DNA from 4 places in the Pelorhabdus sp. sgz311002 genome. Region 1 is predicted to be linked to each of the others. Evidence: riboswitches for the same ligand, from Rfam matches in the RefSeq annotation. Region 1 holds a riboswitch; each other region holds the start of a gene.
The links. Region 1 has a riboswitch for cobalamin ahead of AC0NJP_RS02755 (MATE family efflux transporter). Riboswitches for the same ligand answer to the same signal wherever they lie in the genome.

Region 1 (4,171 bases):
AAGGGAATCATCGAGAAAATTCATCCCCGCACTTCGCTATTAAAGCGTCCGCTTGTTGCTAATATCAGTCAAGTTGTCGTAACCTTTGCCTGTTGTAATCCTGACTATTCCCTTGATTTGATTGATCGTTTCTTAGTTCTTGTGGAATCGAGTGCACTGCAGCCTATTCTTTGCTTTAATAAAGTGGATCTAGCTGACCGCGATGAGATGGAAGCCGTAGCAGAAATTTATCGCCGTATCGGTTATAAAGTGTTTTTTACCGATGCAAAATCCGAAGCAGGAATTAGCGAATTACGTGCTTTGCTTGATGGTGAAATCACTGTTTTTTCAGGACCAAGCGGTGCCGGAAAGTCTACGTTGCTTAATGCCATTGAATCAGGCTTACTGCTTAAAACGGGGCAGGTAAGTGATAAAATTGGTCGGGGACGCCATACAACGCGTCACGCAGAACTGCTTCCGTTGAAGTCAGGCGGCTTTGTTGTTGATACACCAGGATTTTCCTTTACGGAAATCACTTTGCCGGAGGATACTGTGAAAACCTGCTTTCCCGAGTTTTATGAGTTACCACAAGCATGTAAATTTAGTTCCTGTCTTCATGATAAAGAGCCGCAGTGTCAAGTGAAGGAAGCTGTGGCTCAAGGCAGAATTTCGTCGAGCCGCTATGAAAACTATGTGACAATTCTGCATGAAGCGCAGGCTAATAAGAAGGGATATGGAAAATGAGTACAATAAAAGTAGCTCCTTCAATTTTATCGGCAGATTTTTCTCAGCTTGGCGCTGAAGTAGCGAAGCTGGAGGAAGTGGGAGCCGACTATATTCACATTGATGTTATGGATGGTCATTTTGTTCCGAATTTGACCTTTGGGGTGCCTGTTGTGGCTGCTATTCGTTCTTTTACTAAGCTGCCTTTTGATGTGCATTTGATGGTAGAAAAGCCTGAGGAATATGTAATTCCTTTTGCGAAAGCTGGCGCCGATATTCTAACAGTTCATGCCGAAGCGACAGTGCATCTTCATAAGCTCTTACAGGAAATCCATAAAGAAAATATGAAAACAGGTGTTTCGCTGAACCCGGCAACGCCGCTTTCCCTGATTGAAGAGGTTTTGCCAGATATTGATATGGTATTATTAATGAGTGTAAATCCTGGTTTTGGCGGTCAGGCCTTTATTCCAGCAGTAACCGATAAGATTGCACGTTTGCGCCGCATGATTGAAGAGCGGGATCTCAAAACGGAAATTGAAGTCGATGGTGGCATCAGCCCTGCTAATGCCAATATTGTTACTGCAGCAGGCGCTACGGTTTTAGTCGCTGGATCAGCTGTTTTTTCCGCGAAAGATCAAGCAGCAGTGATTCGCGCTTTAAAAGGCTGCTAAATTTCTTAACGGTGATATGTTCCTGTTTACTATTTATAAAATGAAAAACGCTTAAATCCCTTGGAATGTAAAGGATTTAAGCGTTTTTGTTTTTGAGTTTATCTTGATACTATTATAAATTAAACACGCAATATTTTGAAAGGTTTGACATATATTGTGATAAATGGTATACTAATTATGAAATGTAAAATGATGTATAATGAAAATTGCATAGTTTGGGATAGGTGCCCGCAAGGGCTTAATAGGGAAGTCCGGTGAAGTACCGGCGCGGTCCCGCCACTGTAATAGGGAGTGAGTCCAAAAAATACCACTGAGGCAAACGTCTTGGGAAGGTTTGGATAAACTATGATCTAGAGCCAGGAGAACTGCCTATCTGTCAGTCACCGTTTTTTTACCCACGAGCGATGGGGAGGGGATTAAATGAGAATAATTTATCTTGTGATGCCAAACCTCCCTGTTTTATGCAGGGAGGTTTTTTAGTATTTCCGAGCAGGGGTTAATTAAATATGTCAAAGTAGGTGCCCGCAAGGGCTTAATAGGGAAGTCCGGTGAAGTACCGGCGCGGTCCCGCCACTGTAATAGGGAGTGAGTCCAAAAAAATACCACTGAGACAAACGTCTTGGGAAGGTTTGGATAAACTATGATCTAGAGCCAGGAGAACTGCCTATTTTATAATCACCGCTATACCTGCGAGCGACGGGGAGGGGATTTGGATAATTGACAGATGCTTTTTAGCAAACATTTTAATTATTTTTCAAATCTCTTGACTTTACGTCAGGAGATTTTTTTGTGTGTTTTACCAAATGTACAGTCTCTTGTGTAAATTATGAAAATATTATGGAGGTATCGTGACCATTTTTGCTGCAGCAATGAGTAGTGATAATAAAAAATTTCTCAGCTTGGCTGTTCCATTGATTATTTCTTCCATTTCAACACCACTCCTTGGCGTAGTCGATACGGCTGTCATGGGGCGATTCCCTCAGGCGGCTTATATTGGCGGCGTAGCAATTGCTACTTTGATTTTCAATACTATGTATTGGCTGCTTGGTTTTCTTAGGATTAGTACTTCTGGGTTTAGTGCGCAGGCTAGTGGGACAGGAGATAAAAAGACTATTACCTCTGCGCTGTTGCGGCCTATGGCGATTGCTTTTATTTTGGGCGTACTGCTTGTAGTCTTGCAGTATCCAATCAAAATTGCCGCTTTTATGCTAGTGACACCGAGTGATGCTGTCAGGACATTAGCAGAAACCTATTATGATATTCGAATTTGGGGAGCGCCTTTTGTATTGACTGGCTATGTAATGAATGGCTGGCTAGCAGGCATGTCTAAAGTCAAACTGTCCCTGTGTTTACAGATCTTCATGAACATCTTGAATATTTTACTGGTATTACTGTTTGTTCGGATAGGGGGCATGGCTGCCGATGGTGTGGCAACAGCAACCCTCATTTCGGAAATAGCGGCTACGGTCCTAGGGCTTGTTTTGATTTACCATATCAAAGAAGTGTCAATTACCGGGATTTCCTTGGCGATATTCTGTAATATAGCGGCGTTCACCGCCATGATGAAGGTCAATAGGGATTTATTTATACGAACAGTATGCCTCTTGTCAGTATATAATCTGATGGCTATATACGGCATGCGATATGGGGAGGTTGTACTAGCGGCTAATGCTGTATTGATGCAAATTCATTTTGTTATGGCCAATTTGCTCGGCGGGATCGGCAATACCGCTACAATATTAGTGGGGAAAGCCATAGGAGGAAAAGATGGTAAGTTGTACAAAAGTACAGTCCAATTAACTGCATTTTGGGGCTGGGTTACGGCATTTCTTTTGTTTGGCGGGGTTTGTTTATTTAAAAACGCGGTGATTGGACTTTTTACTAATCTTAGTGAAGTGAAGCAACTAGCTGACCTGTATATATATTGGGTCGGTCTATTTCCTTTGAGCGCTGTTTGGGGGCTGCAGCTTTATGGCATTTTTGCAGGCGCAACATTGTCGACTCCTATCAGGAATTCTATGCTCTATTCGCTATTGGGCTGTCTCATTGTTTTTTTATTAGGAGAACCATTCTTAGGAAACCATGGCATATGGTTGGCCTTTACGGTATTCAGCCTGGGAAGATCGATATTTCTTTGGATCTATTTACCAGGGCTTAACAAAAAAGTTGCAGTCATTGCAGAAAAATAAAAAGAAGCGTTAATAAAAAGAAGCGTTAATAAAAAGAAGCGTTAATAAAAAGAAGCGTTAATAAAAAGAAGCGTTAATAAAAAGAAGCGTTGTTCCCAAATAACAATATAGCTAAAACAAAGGAGCGGGTGTCTTGACTAAAAAACAATTTATGCAGCGTTTGCTGCAAATGGGCATTACCCTTATTGGCGTAAGCTTTCTGACATTTTGCCTAATGTATCTTTCACCAGGGGATCCAGTAGCTATGCTGCTAGAGGTAGGAGATACCATTGTGTCGGAAGAAACAATTGCGGAGACAAGGGCTCAGTTAGGTCTCGATCAACCATTTCATGTTCAGTATTTTCTCTGGGTTACTGGTGTCTTACAAGGCGATATGGGCATGTCCTATTCGGCAAAAATGCCTGTAGCTGAGCGGCTCTGGCAATGTTTGCCTGGTACATTGGCGCTAGCAGGTTCAGCTCTTGTTATGATGCTACTTATTTCAGTGCCTTGCGGTATTCTTTCCGCTGTATATAGAAATCGCGCCGTAGATTATTTGATTCGCGGTTTTTCTTTTGTGGGCGTGTCCATGCCGAGTTTTTGGGTAGGACTTATTTTATTGTATATTTT
Region 2 (4,171 bases), on a different contig from region 1:
TTTTTGTCTGCCCACTTATGGAATCTTTATAGGCAAAGTGATCCTGATTACTCTTACCTGCTGTCAAAAACCAACTCCAGCCTTGCTCCGCACCTTGATTGGTATAAGTATAATTTCTTGTTCCCCATGAGCCTGTATTGATATCAAGCGTTGATTCACTTTTACTGCCTTTACGGGTAATAATATTAATGACCCCGCCAGTTGCATCAGAGCCGTATAAAGCAGAAGCCGCCCCTTTTACCACTTCGATCTTATCAATCATCGTCAGCGAAGGAAAAGAGCTCATGTCAAAGGTTGCTCTCCCCCCAAAAGCTCCCGGCAGTTTTCTAAGATTCATCCGACGCCCATCAATCATAATAACGACATGAGGATCACCATTTAAACTGACATATTGCTCACTACCAGCACTTCCTTGTTTGGTCACAATCACGCCTGTAACCTGTTGCAAAGCTTCGCCTAAATCTCGATAATGATTTTTTTCTATGTCGGCATGAGTAATTACAGAAACATTTGCTGCGGTTTCTGCCACTTTTACTGGCATGCGATTTGCTGTCACCTCTACCTGATCCAAGGAATAATCATTCGCTTCAGCGGCCCAAGAAAATCCCGTTGTTTGCGCTAGTATAGCGCTACTGATTATGGTATAAAGCAATGCTTTCCTAGTAAGTTTTTTTCCTGTTTTCATCTATGAAAACTTCCTTTCATAACAAAATAAAGAGCCTTTCCGCAATAGAAAGGCTCTGGAATCACAAAATAATAACTTTTAATCCCCTTCCCTAACTCTTGTAGGCAAAAATGGTGATTAGATTCTATATGCTATTTAAAATTACTTTTTCGTCATATGCTTTTTTTCAGGCTGTGATGCGCTTTGCAAAGCATCCCAAGCTTCATTAGCACGATCTACAAAGAGTTTCCGTACATTTTCATTCTCACCGAGACCATGAATGTAAGTCGTTACAAAGAAACCCTCTTTCTTTAAAATGGATTTATGGGAATCTGGTTCATCGCCAGCCATATCGTTGTTCGCATGATCCCCAGCAACCATCATCATCGGAATCAATGTAACATTTTTGACTCCATTTGCTTTCAACTTAGGAATAACGGTTTCCAGATTAGGCCAGCCTTCTACCGTATAAGTATAAACATTATTGAGTCCCATATCTTGTAAACGAGCTTGGATTACTGAATAATAGGCGTTAGCCGGGTGAGGCGTACCATGATACATCAATAAAATGGCATCATTTTTACCTGTCTTAGGAAACTCAGTTTGAATCGCTTTTAACGCATCGGTAACATCATCACGCTGTTTTTCTTGTCCCATCCAATAAATCAAAGAAGTCCCCAGAGTCATTTTCTTAAACTGATTCTTATAAATATCAAAAATGGCTTTGTCGTAAGCATATTCCATGCCAGGAATTACATCGAGTGAAGTAAGAGCAACTCGAGTATAGCCTTCCGCTTTCAGCTCGGCTAAAGCTTCTTCCGGAGTAGGAATTTTGATGCCTTCTTTTTGCTGAATTCGATCAATAATAATGTGAGAAGTAAAAGCCAAAACAACCTTTTGTCCAGGATGAGCCGCTTGAATATCAGCTACAGTTTGTTCAATCGTAAGCTTACGTGATTCTTCATAGGTAGTACCAAAACTCATCACCACAATTGCATCTTTATTTTCGAGATTCTGCATAGCCGGATTTTCCGCTACATTTACACCAATTTGAGCCGCATGTTTTAGCGCCGGTGTTGCCGTCTTCACTTCTGGATTTAGTTCATAGGCAGCATAAGTGGGGGCAGCATTTACCCCCATAAAGGTTGCACAGGCCAAAGAGATCGCAAGCATTTTTTTCCAATTTTTCACAAATACTCCTCCTAAAATATAAAATTGCATAAAATAAAAAAACTTCCTAAATGAATTAGGAAGTAGTAAACGTTCAATTCTCAGCTTGTAAACAGCCAAGAGACCTGCTACAATCCCCTCCCCATCGCTCGTAGGTAAAAATGGTGATTATTAAACAGGCAGTTCTCCTGGCTCTGGATCATTGCTCGCTCAAACCTTCCCAAAACGTTCGTTCCAGTGGCATTTCTTGAGTTTGCTCCCCATTACAGTGGCGGGACCGCGCCGGTATTTCACCGGACTTCCCTATTAAGCCTTACGGCACCTATTCTATCGATATTCAGTTTGTTCTGATTTCCACGTACTTACAATAACACTTTAAAGTTATTTTGTCAAATCGTAATATTCAATTAATTATAATCATGTTTTTACTATTAAATAAGGAATATTCATTTTTAAAAAATCATTCTTCGGGATAAAGTGTAAAAGTTAAGCTAGAAAAATATTTATTTTGAGTCGCCATATTATTTTTATCAGGAATTGGAAAAGCAATTTCAACCCCAACTACATTCACACCATTATTCGCTACTTTCATTGTTGCTTTGCCTTCACTATCTGTTTTTACTGTATAAGTAAGGTTATTGATGACATCTGGAATAATTTCTGTATTGACGAGAGGTCTGCCATCTTTAACGACAAGTACTGTCAAGTCATCTCCTTTATGCAGTGTAGTTGGATCAACCTGCGGAATAATTTGCAATGGAACATCTGGAACGGCCTGTACATTCTTTACTCCATGAAGATATGTTACATTATATTTGATAGCATGTGTGCCTTTCTCAGCTCCTGGTACTTGATAAATTGGTGCATTATGCACTTTACCATCTTGCCCCTTTGTCCAATATCCATAATCAAAATTTACGCTGATAACTGCTGTATCATCACTAGGAACTACAATAACATGATTTTTAGCATCGACTACTTTCGCTGTTGTTTTTTGAAATGTATCAGTATATCCTTGCACAGATTGTACATTGTTTGGATTATAAGCATTATCGCCAGGACCTTCTCCTAATATTAATTGTTTTTGATCTAAACGTTCACCAATCCAAACACCATGCGCTGAAGCCACACTGCCATAAGAAGCTGCAAGTAAACATGCACAAGCTGCCCAAACCAAAAATTTATTTTTTTTCATATCTATCACCTCATAAAAATTTCACAAGAGAAAAACTGACTACAAAACCAACAATTAAATCTCCCAAAATAAATCAATAAGAAATCTCTTTCTAAAGAATTAGACAGGGAGAGTTCTATCATAAAAGAAGTCGGCTAGGCATTTACCGAGAAAGATGCATCGTTCTTGCCAATTTGATCGCTTTCATAATCCTCTCCCCATCACTCACAGTCGAACAGTAAATATAGGTATCAATCTTCAACTTAAACTATACTTTCCTTTGCGCAAAGGCTTCAATTAAAGTTTGCACAGCCATTGTTGCCGAAATTTGACCGTTGACAACAGCTTGCTCGACTTTGTCCCGACAACGTACAACTTGAGGATTTTGGAAAAACAGATTGTGTAAATGTTCATCGATCATGCTATAGACCCATGACAAAATCTGTTGCTGACGCCGCTGTTCGAAAACGCCTGACTCTTTCGTAAGCCCTTCAAACTTTTTCACGACATCCCAAAAATCGCTAATACCAGTACCTGCAACAGACGAACAACTATAGGCATGCGTCTGCCAACCCACTGTGGCCTGTCTAAGATAGTATAGCATTCGTTCGTAATCTTCTTTTGCAATCATCGCTCGCTGCTTGTTATCACCATCAGCCTTGTTAACTAAAATCGCATCGGCAAGCTCCATCACGCCTTTTTTCATACCTTGCAGTTCGTCGCCAGCGCCGGTAAGTACGACGAGAAGAAAAAAGTCAACCATCGAACGTACTGTTGTCTCACTTTGCCCCACGCCGACTGTTTCCACTAAAATCACGTCATAACCAGCTGCTTCACATAATAGTAGCGTTTCTCTGCTTTTGCGGGCTACGCCGCCTAAAGTCCCGCCAGCAGGCGACGGTCGAATAAAGGCCCGTGAATTGCGCGATAAAGTTTCCATGCGCGTCTTATCGCCTAAAATACTTCCTTTCGTAATACTGCTGCTTGGATCAACGGCTAGTACAGCTACCTTATGATTTTTCTCGCACAGTTGGTTCCCAAGCGCTTCAATAAACGTACTTTTCCCGGCGCCGGGAACTCCGGTAATGCCAACCCGCAAAGACTTTCCCGTATAAGGCAGCACAGCTTTTAAAACTTGCTGAGCTGTTTCCATATGAGCTACC
Region 3 (4,171 bases), on a different contig from region 1:
ATCATCATTATTACGTTGACGGTTGCTATCGGTTCCACCATGAATGCTGATACTTTCTTGACTTTCGAAACGATTGAAATTATCGTTCTTGGTTTGATTGCTTTTGCTGGCGGTACTTTCTCCGGTATTATTGGCGGACGTATCATGTACAGAGTTTCCGGCGGCAAAATCAATCCGTTGATCGGTTCAGCTGGTATTGCTTCGGTACCTATCGCAGCGCGTGTTGCTCACGTAGTTGCTTTAAAAGAAAATCCATACAACTTCTTGATTATGCATGCTATGGGACCAAACCTTGCTGGTGTATTTGGTACGGCTATTTCCGGTGGTATCATGCTGGCGCTCCTAGGCGTTCACTAATTAAAGGAGGAAATACCTCATGTTGACATTTTTTATAGCCTTGATTGTGATTCTTATCGTTTGCTATATTTGGAAAGTAACATCAGAAGCGCAAGAAAAAAAGGAAGAGCAGAATCAGCCGACTACTCCTGCAGCTATGGCGGCAACGCCTGCAACTCCAGCAGTTGCTACGGCTTCTGTACAGCAAGAAGATGATAGTGAGCTGGTTGCCGTGATTACGGCAGCGATTGCCGCTATTTCTGGTAGCGCTTCTGTAACTATCGTAAGTATTCGGCGTGGCAGCGATGCGTGGGTAACCGCTGGCCGCCAGGATGTTATGAACGGTTTTTGAGCAGTAAACAATGATTGTATGACACCAAAGGGGGATTTATCATGAAAAACTATTCAATTACAGTAAATGGTCAGACCTATGAAGTTGCTGTAGAAGAAATCGGCGGCGTGGCAGCACCTGCCGCTCCTAAAGCAGCAGCTCCTGTAGCAGCACCGAAAGCAGCTCCTGCTCCTGTAGCAGCAGCTCCTGCACCAGCACCGAAAGCAGCTCCAAAGGCTGGCGGCCCTGGCACGAAAGTTGCTTCGCCTATGCCTGGTAAAATTATTAGTGTTAAAGTCAATGTTGGCGATGCTGTAAAAAATGGTCAGGAACTGATCGTTATGGAAGCTATGAAAATGCATAATCCTGTTCTTTCCAGCGCTGATGGCGTGGTAAAAGAAATTCTAGTCAAAGCTGGCGATCCTGTACAGGCTGGTACTCCGCTTGTTGTAGTCGGCTAAGCATATAATATAGGCAAAAGAAACAGGCTAGGTTCTGCGGAATCTAGCCTGTTTTGCGATAGTTTCCTCTAGTAATAAAAAGGACGCTGTGCCTATTTTTATCAATTTGACAAAAATGGGTAATGTTGTTATTATAAAATAAAGAATTTATTAATTAATTAAATAATTTTTAGGATAGGTGCCGCAAGGCTTAATAGGGAAGACCGGTGAAATACCGGCGCGGTCCCGCCACTGTAATGGGGAGCAATCTCAAGATATGCCACTGGAACATATTGTTCTGGGAAGGTTTGAGGGCGCGATGATCCAGAGCCAGGAGAACTGCCTGTTCAATAATCACCATTTTTACCTACGAACGATAGGGAGGGGATTTTGCTACAATAACTTAGCTTCTTTTTTTGCTATGGCTATGACTTGAGCGCTTACACTTCCTAATCTCATTAGGAAGTGTTTTATTTTTTCTCACCCACGAGTGATGGGGAGGTGATTGCGCTCTGTTCTTGCCCTAAGCAGTATAGAGGATTTTGCGCTAGCTCCTGCCCTTTTGGCAGGAGCTTTTTTATTGCGGCGGCATGAGTATATTAAACAATTTAGTACAGGGGGAGTTTAAAGGGTGGAAGAAAAGCAAATTTTAGTACGACCAGTTTTAGCGGAAGAAATTTTAAAGGTACAGAGCTTTTTGGAAAGTCAGCTAGTAGAACTGTTTTGTCATAAGGGGAAACGTGTAAATATGACTGATGTAGCAGCTTTGCAGCGCACTTATATTCAACCTGAAGATTGTAATTTATGGGGAGCTTTTTTGTCGACAGGAGAATTGATTGGCACCGGGGCTGCGTGTAGGTATAATGATCGAATTGCCTTATTGAAAAATTTGTATCATTTACCGACAACTGCTGAGTTTGGTCGTTGCTATGTATCACAAAATTTTCGACGCCAAGGGATTGGTGCGCAATTGGTACAGACTATGTCATCTTTTGCAAGTGACCAAAACTATACAAAAGTTTACCTTCATACACATCATTTTTTGCCAGGCGGTTTTGCTTTTTGGAAAAAACAGGGGTTCAAGATTATCTTAGAAGAAGATGGGCCTGAACAGATTGTACATATGGAAAAAGGATTGGCATAATCTTGAAATGATACTTGAGGAGGATTTTCGTTTGAAGCAAAAGATATTAGGAATTACAACTTTCACTTTATTATTGGCTATGAACCAAGCGGCGGCTGCTGCCCAACCAGATGGTGTGCAATTTGACGGAAGTCTAGTGGTGCATGCTCGTTCTCAGCATGATGAAAATCCAGGGAATCGGAGTCGCACTGGCATAAAAACAACTTTGACCTTAAATGCGACTCTTCCGGTTGCAGAAAATGTATCGGCCTATACACGGTTTACTTATCAGAGATTAAATAATAATTATGGCGTCTTTTCAGCTGACTATTTTTGCAATACGAAGCAAGAGAATAGTGCTTTAGATGCTTTCGGTATCAAATATCAAAATGCTGGTTATAAATATGTGCTCGGGTTGCAAGGCCTTACTTTAGGAGGCGGTCTTGTTTATGACAATACGTATATTGGCCGTCATGCTTTACCTTATGCTATGTCTGTTTCGAAACAAGTTGGTGCAGTGAATCTGAATTTTATTGGTGCAAAGACGAACTATCAAGGCAATCTTTCGAATGATAAATTTTATGTATTGCAAGGAACCTATGCGCCAGATGAACAATCTTCTCTTGGGGTGATGTTGGCAAGAACTTCCTATGGGAGTGATACGCGATCACGCTATGCTTTCGCAGATAGTACGGTTAATTATGTGAGCGTTTATGGCAGTAGAGCTGTGAATGATAAAGTGGGAATTTCGGCAGAACTTTTAAAATCAAGTGCTAAGGCTGAAAATCAGGCAATGCAAATGTCCTTAAAATACACAGTTGATACTAAAAATACCTTGACTGCCAGCTATTATTACGTGGAAGATCAGGCGGTTATGACGGATTATAATGCTACAGAAATGAGCGCCTATCCTAATAGCAATGCCCAGGGTTATTCGATTGCCTGGATTCATAAATTCGATAAGAATATTTCGCTGAAGATTGGCGATTATGATTATAAAAAAATTAAAGCGGTGAATCATTCCGGGGCGTCTACTGACAGAAACCGCTTTACGACTACGTTAACCGTAAAATTTTAAAGTGGGGGTCTTGGCTAAAATATCATTATGAAGGAGTAATGAAAAAATGAAGTGCGCTAAAACAAGTATGGGCCTTATGTTATTGACATCATTGACGATAGGGGGTATCGTGCAAGCCGCACCGACTGAAGAATTTATGTTAGACGATGTGACTGTTACAGCTACTCGTATTACAGAAAAAGTGAAAAATGTGCCAGCCAATGTCACGATTATTACGGCAGAAGATTTAAAAAAACGTAATGTTTTCAGTGTGCGTGAAGCGTTGCAAAATGAAGTAGGGTTATATATGTCACCGACAGCCGAAGTGAAAGACGGTTTATCAGTACGCGGATTTGGCAGTAAAAACATTCTTGTTCTATATAATGGACAGCCAGTAAATACGTCTTTTGATGGGAGTGTTGCTTGGGATTCCTTTCCAGTCAGTGATGTGGCAAGAATTGAAATTGTACGCGGCGCGAGTTCTTCTTTATATGGCGGTCATGCTGTAGCTGGTGTTATTAATATTATTACTAAAAAATCAAAACTACCTGTTGGCGAATCTAAGACAGAAGTGAATTTGTCCTCAGGCAGTCAGAATACCGAACAGAAAAGCATACGAGTAGAAGGGCGGATGAGCGAACAATTTTCTTTTAATGCTGGTTATGAAAAAAATTCTACTGACGGTTATCGCGGGTATTATTATACGGTAGACGGAAAAACGACAGGTACAGCGGCGACAACACTACAAGTACCGCAATTGAGCAACGGAAGCTATTTAATCGGTGGACGTGGAACTAAGAGTAAATTGAGTGAAAAGTATTATGTCGATTTTGATTATGATCTTACACCAGATCAAGTGATGTCCTATTCTTATTTACATAATA
Region 4 (4,171 bases), on a different contig from region 1:
CTACGCGTACTGAAAAAAGCCACGAGAGAGCCAAGTATCGTGTAAGGCAGCATGGCATAAAAATGGGGCCAGCTTCTTGCCGATAGCCCGCCAACCATCCACATAAGAGCGCCATGAACCCGATCACTAAAGAAGACTAATAAACCAGCAATGCCTGCTCCCAGAAAAGCCGAAACAGCTACCCCCGCTAAAATAATCCGTACCGGACGAATGCCGCCTTTCCAGGCCAAAATATAAATTGCCATCGTCGCCGCCATGGCACCGCAAAAAGCTACTGGCGTGAGTAAATACTCCCAGTGAGGGAATAAAATCAAAATTAAAATACCAGCAAGACCAGCCCCAGAGGAAACGCCAATAATGTGGGGATCTGCCAAAGGACTTTTCATGATCGACTGCAAAATAGCCCCAGATAAGGCTAGATTCAGTCCCACTAAAGCGCCTACAAGTGTGCGCGGCAATCGAATATTAAAAATAATCGGATTTCCCGCCCCTTGCGAAAAAAGCGTTGTAACAATTTCCTGCCAGGAAATTGTTACAGCGCCTGTAGCTAAACTATAGACAAAGGAAGCGGCAAAAGCCAGAACAAGCAAAGCTAAAACAAGTACGCGACGCCCAAGTCGACCATCACCAGAAGAAAAGTTTCGTTTATTGAACACGGCCATACACCTCAGGATAGACGATTTTAGCCATATATTCTACAGCATCAGGAATTTTCAGACCAGGATTGAGCAAAAACAAATCAGACGGCAAAAAGTAAACCTTCTGATTTTTCACAGCAGCGAGAGTACTCCAAGCTGGATTACTTTCTACATCGCTTTTCATCCTTGCGCCAATTTCCGCGGCATTGCCCATGGTGACCACAAAAACCATATCAGGATTGGAATCCACCAGTTTCTCTAAACTATAAGGCACATTATCACTGTCTTTATCAGGCGCCGTCGTTCCCGAAGCAACATTGACAAGGCCCAGACGTTTCGCTATACTGCCAGCAATCGTATTATCAAGCTCGACTGTTACACTTTTCGACGTAGCATGCAAAATCGCCACCTTCAACGGCGGTCCTTGCGGCACTTTGGCTTTTATGGCGCTGATTTTGTCTTGAATGGATTGTACTAATTGAGAAGCTTTGCTCTCTGTCCCGACAATCTTACCAAGTAAAGTAATCGTTGTCAGCGTATCTTCTAACGTCTTATATTTCAAAAGCAAAACCGGAATGTGATTACTTTCCAGCGTTGGCAAAAGCTTTTCATGCATTCCCTGCACGGCAATGACTAAATCCGGTTGCAAAGCCATTACTTTTTCTAAATTCACATTATAGACAAAGCCGACTTCCGGCACAGAAGCAGCAGCCTCTGGCACCGATTCCGTTTTAGAACTGGGCCTGCCTGCGGCTTTCCCATCGACAGAATATAATAGATCTAAAAAAGAGGTAGAAAGCACTACGACTTTTTCCGGTTTTTTCGTTAAAGTAACTGTGCGTCCGGCATTATCTTGTATGGTTAAATAATTCCCGTCTTTCCCTTGATCGGCAGATTTTTGCGCACCACAGCCGGCAAAGAAAAGTGCTGCCACGCCACAAAGGAGTGCCAGCAAAAACATATACTTTTTCATTGCAGTCTCTTCCTTTCGCTGCTCCGTTAGATGCAGGAAGCGATTAGCCCCGTCTTGCTACAATGGTTGATAAATAGTTCAGTTTATGATCATCATTCAGATCAGACAAGTTATGTACCACTTGTTCGCCGTCTAGGCCGCAGCGGCTGATCATGACAGCTTGTTTGGCCAAGCCATGACGTTTTAATTTTTCCAAAACCTGCGGGAAATTTTTATAAACTTTCATAAGCACTACATTATCGGCTGTAGCGAAAGCCTGTTCCATTTTTTCTTCTTCCATCGTGGCTGGAATAATATTCAGTACATCGTCCCCTTCGACGATAGGATAACCTAATTTGCTGCCAATGGCGCAGAAAGCCGTAATGCCAGGAATCGTTTCAATGGGATGTCCACAGTCTTTTAACAGTCTGTATACATAAATATAAGTACTGTAGAACATAGGATCGCCCAAAGTTAAAAAGACAACCGTCTTTCCTTCATCTAAATAGTTCACGATTGTTTCCTTATTACTAGCCCAGGCATCATTCAATTGAGTTTGGTCGGAAACCATAGGAAATACAAGAGTTGCAATTTCAGCCGTGTCCTTAATATAAGGTTTAGCAATTGTAAGCGCCACACTGCCTTCTTTCTTCTCCGTTTTTGGCGCAATAATAATATCAGCCGACTTAATCAAATTAATCGCTTTTAATGTAAGAAGCTCCGGATCTCCAGGGCCTACGCCCACACCATAAAAAATACCTGCCATTGCAAAAACCTCCATAAATTAAAAATAGGTCATAAAAAAACCTTTCTTAAAGCAAGAAAGGTCTTATTTCAAAAGAGCGCTGAAATCAAAAATCCTGGCTTTTGGCCAGGAAAAAAAGATCGAACTCTTTAATCCCCTCCCCATCGCTCGTGGGTTAAAACGGTGATTGTTAAACAGGCAGTTCTCCTGACTCTGGATCATCGCTCATCCAAACCTTCCCAAGACAATCGTCTCAGTGGCATTTTCTGGTTTCGCTTCCCATTACAGTGGCGGGACCGCGCCGGCCTTGCACCGGACTTCCCTATTAAGCCCTATGGGCACCTATTTCAATCTTATGCAATTATGAAATAACAGTTAATGTAACTTATTTATATCACTTGTTTGCAAAAAAGTCAAACAAATCCGACTAGAACTACAAGTATGCCCAGCTCTCTATAAATAGAAAAGCTGGGCTTTTTGCAGCTATTTGCCGCAGCACTTTTTGTATTTTTTCCCGCTATTACAAGGGCAAGGATCATTGCGACCGATCTTGACTGGCACCGCCTCATTTACGTTGCTCAGTTCCTGACAAGGCTGCAATTTCGCCGATTCATCCTCCACAAGTTCTACCGGTTTATACCCCTTCAACACCCACATGCGCGTCTGATTATGAAGCGCTGCCACATAGGGAAGTAAGGTATCTTGAAAAGAGTCACTAGGAAACTCATACCCTTTTGATAAGTAAGCTAAGAGATCGCCACTGCCTTTACTATTGTTGATAATATAAAAACAATCTTCGGCTAATGCCGCCGCCTCTTCCCGATTGAGCGAATAGCACTCTTTCATAAAGCGCAGGAAATTCTCTGAAGCAGAGTTTTTATCAACAAAACCGGGTTTACCAGCCTTCACAAATTGCTGCTTTAAAAAGGAACAGTAAGGAAGTTCAGCACGACTTTTCTGTTCTCCTAGAATATAGGCCCGATCTTTCACACGATAATCGGCATAAACCTCTTTATCAATTACAATTTGACCATAGCAAGCCGCAGCTTCAGCAATGACCGCCAAATAACGGGAAATATCCTGCGTTGCAACAATCCCTTTTTCCTGCACGAGCGCTACAAGCTGATCTTTTTCCAACAAGCCATAATAATAAAGTAAACCCTGTGTAGCATAAATCCACTCAGTATTTTGCCTGATCATTTCATAAAGCTTGCCTTCATTTAAAGCCTGAAAAGCCTGCTTCACACCAGTAGGCATCCAAAAAATCGTCTTCTCATCACAAGTACCAGTGCCTAAAAAGCCATAGCTTTTAAAATATCGAATAAAGTCAAGTCGTATTTTCGTGGTATAGAAGTTTACTTCTTGCGTGGCAAATCGTTTAAACCACCGCCACCGCTCTTCATCAAAAATCAGCGCCGCTGCCTCAGCAACGCCCGTAGGAATCGCCATGACAAGTAAATCGGCAAGCTCCTGTTTCTTCAAGTTGCTAGCATTCTTAACCTTTAAGTTTACCCGTATTTCCGTCAATTCATCCTTGGTCAAATACCCTAAGTAACTCGTGAGTTCTTCCGGTCCACTCACCGCGCGCCATAAACGCTCTGCTAACTTTTTCTCCTGACGCTGAGCCTCTTCTATCACCTGATGCAAGGCTTCGGCTGTTTCATCGGCTGCTTCACAGCGGATATCTTTCGAGTCTTTCTCGCTCACTTTCGTTCCTCCCATATTCATCACACAAACTACTTGGCGAATATCTTTCTCAACTCTATAGATTGTACACCATTTCACCGAGAATTGCCAAGTCATAAATAGGAAAAAAATACCAAATAATTCTCTTAT

Region 2: another riboswitch for cobalamin. It lies ahead of AC0NJP_RS07060 (sirohydrochlorin cobaltochelatase); the one in region 1 lies ahead of AC0NJP_RS02755 (MATE family efflux transporter).
Region 3: another riboswitch for cobalamin. It lies ahead of AC0NJP_RS07115 (GNAT family N-acetyltransferase); the one in region 1 lies ahead of AC0NJP_RS02755 (MATE family efflux transporter).
Region 4: another riboswitch for cobalamin. It lies ahead of cobI (precorrin-2 C(20)-methyltransferase); the one in region 1 lies ahead of AC0NJP_RS02755 (MATE family efflux transporter).

What each region holds. Positions count from the first base shown of each region.
Region 1 is NZ_JBWBCL010000001.1:532,150-536,320, forward strand. Features, by position in the region: gene rsgA (ribosome small subunit-dependent GTPase A) at 1-723, shown strand, start outside; gene rpe (ribulose-phosphate 3-epimerase) at 720-1,373, shown strand; cobalamin riboswitch at 1,579-1,760, shown strand; cobalamin riboswitch at 1,873-2,055, shown strand; gene AC0NJP_RS02755 (MATE family efflux transporter) at 2,222-3,562, shown strand; gene nikB (nickel ABC transporter permease) at 3,714-4,171, shown strand, end outside.
Region 2 is NZ_JBWBCL010000003.1:260,910-265,080, forward strand. Features, by position in the region: gene AC0NJP_RS07055 (TonB-dependent receptor plug domain-containing protein) at 1-685, opposite strand, end outside; gene AC0NJP_RS07060 (sirohydrochlorin cobaltochelatase) at 827-1,885, opposite strand; cobalamin riboswitch at 1,996-2,175, opposite strand; gene AC0NJP_RS07065 (DUF4198 domain-containing protein) at 2,295-3,029, opposite strand; gene meaB (methylmalonyl Co-A mutase-associated GTPase MeaB) at 3,277-4,171, opposite strand, start outside.
Region 3 is NZ_JBWBCL010000003.1:276,994-281,164, reverse strand. Features, by position in the region: gene AC0NJP_RS07130 (sodium ion-translocating decarboxylase subunit beta) at 1-357, shown strand, start outside; gene AC0NJP_RS07125 (OadG family transporter subunit) at 377-688, shown strand; gene AC0NJP_RS07120 (biotin/lipoyl-containing protein) at 730-1,128, shown strand; cobalamin riboswitch at 1,288-1,468, shown strand; gene AC0NJP_RS07115 (GNAT family N-acetyltransferase) at 1,739-2,251, shown strand; gene AC0NJP_RS07110 (hypothetical protein) at 2,283-3,308, shown strand; gene AC0NJP_RS07105 (TonB-dependent receptor) at 3,355-4,171, shown strand, end outside.
Region 4 is NZ_JBWBCL010000008.1:89,094-93,264, forward strand. Features, by position in the region: gene AC0NJP_RS12710 (FecCD family ABC transporter permease) at 1-662, opposite strand, end outside; gene AC0NJP_RS12715 (ABC transporter substrate-binding protein) at 646-1,611, opposite strand; gene cobI (precorrin-2 C(20)-methyltransferase) at 1,655-2,356, opposite strand; cobalamin riboswitch at 2,516-2,696, opposite strand; gene AC0NJP_RS12725 (YecA family protein) at 2,819-4,042, opposite strand.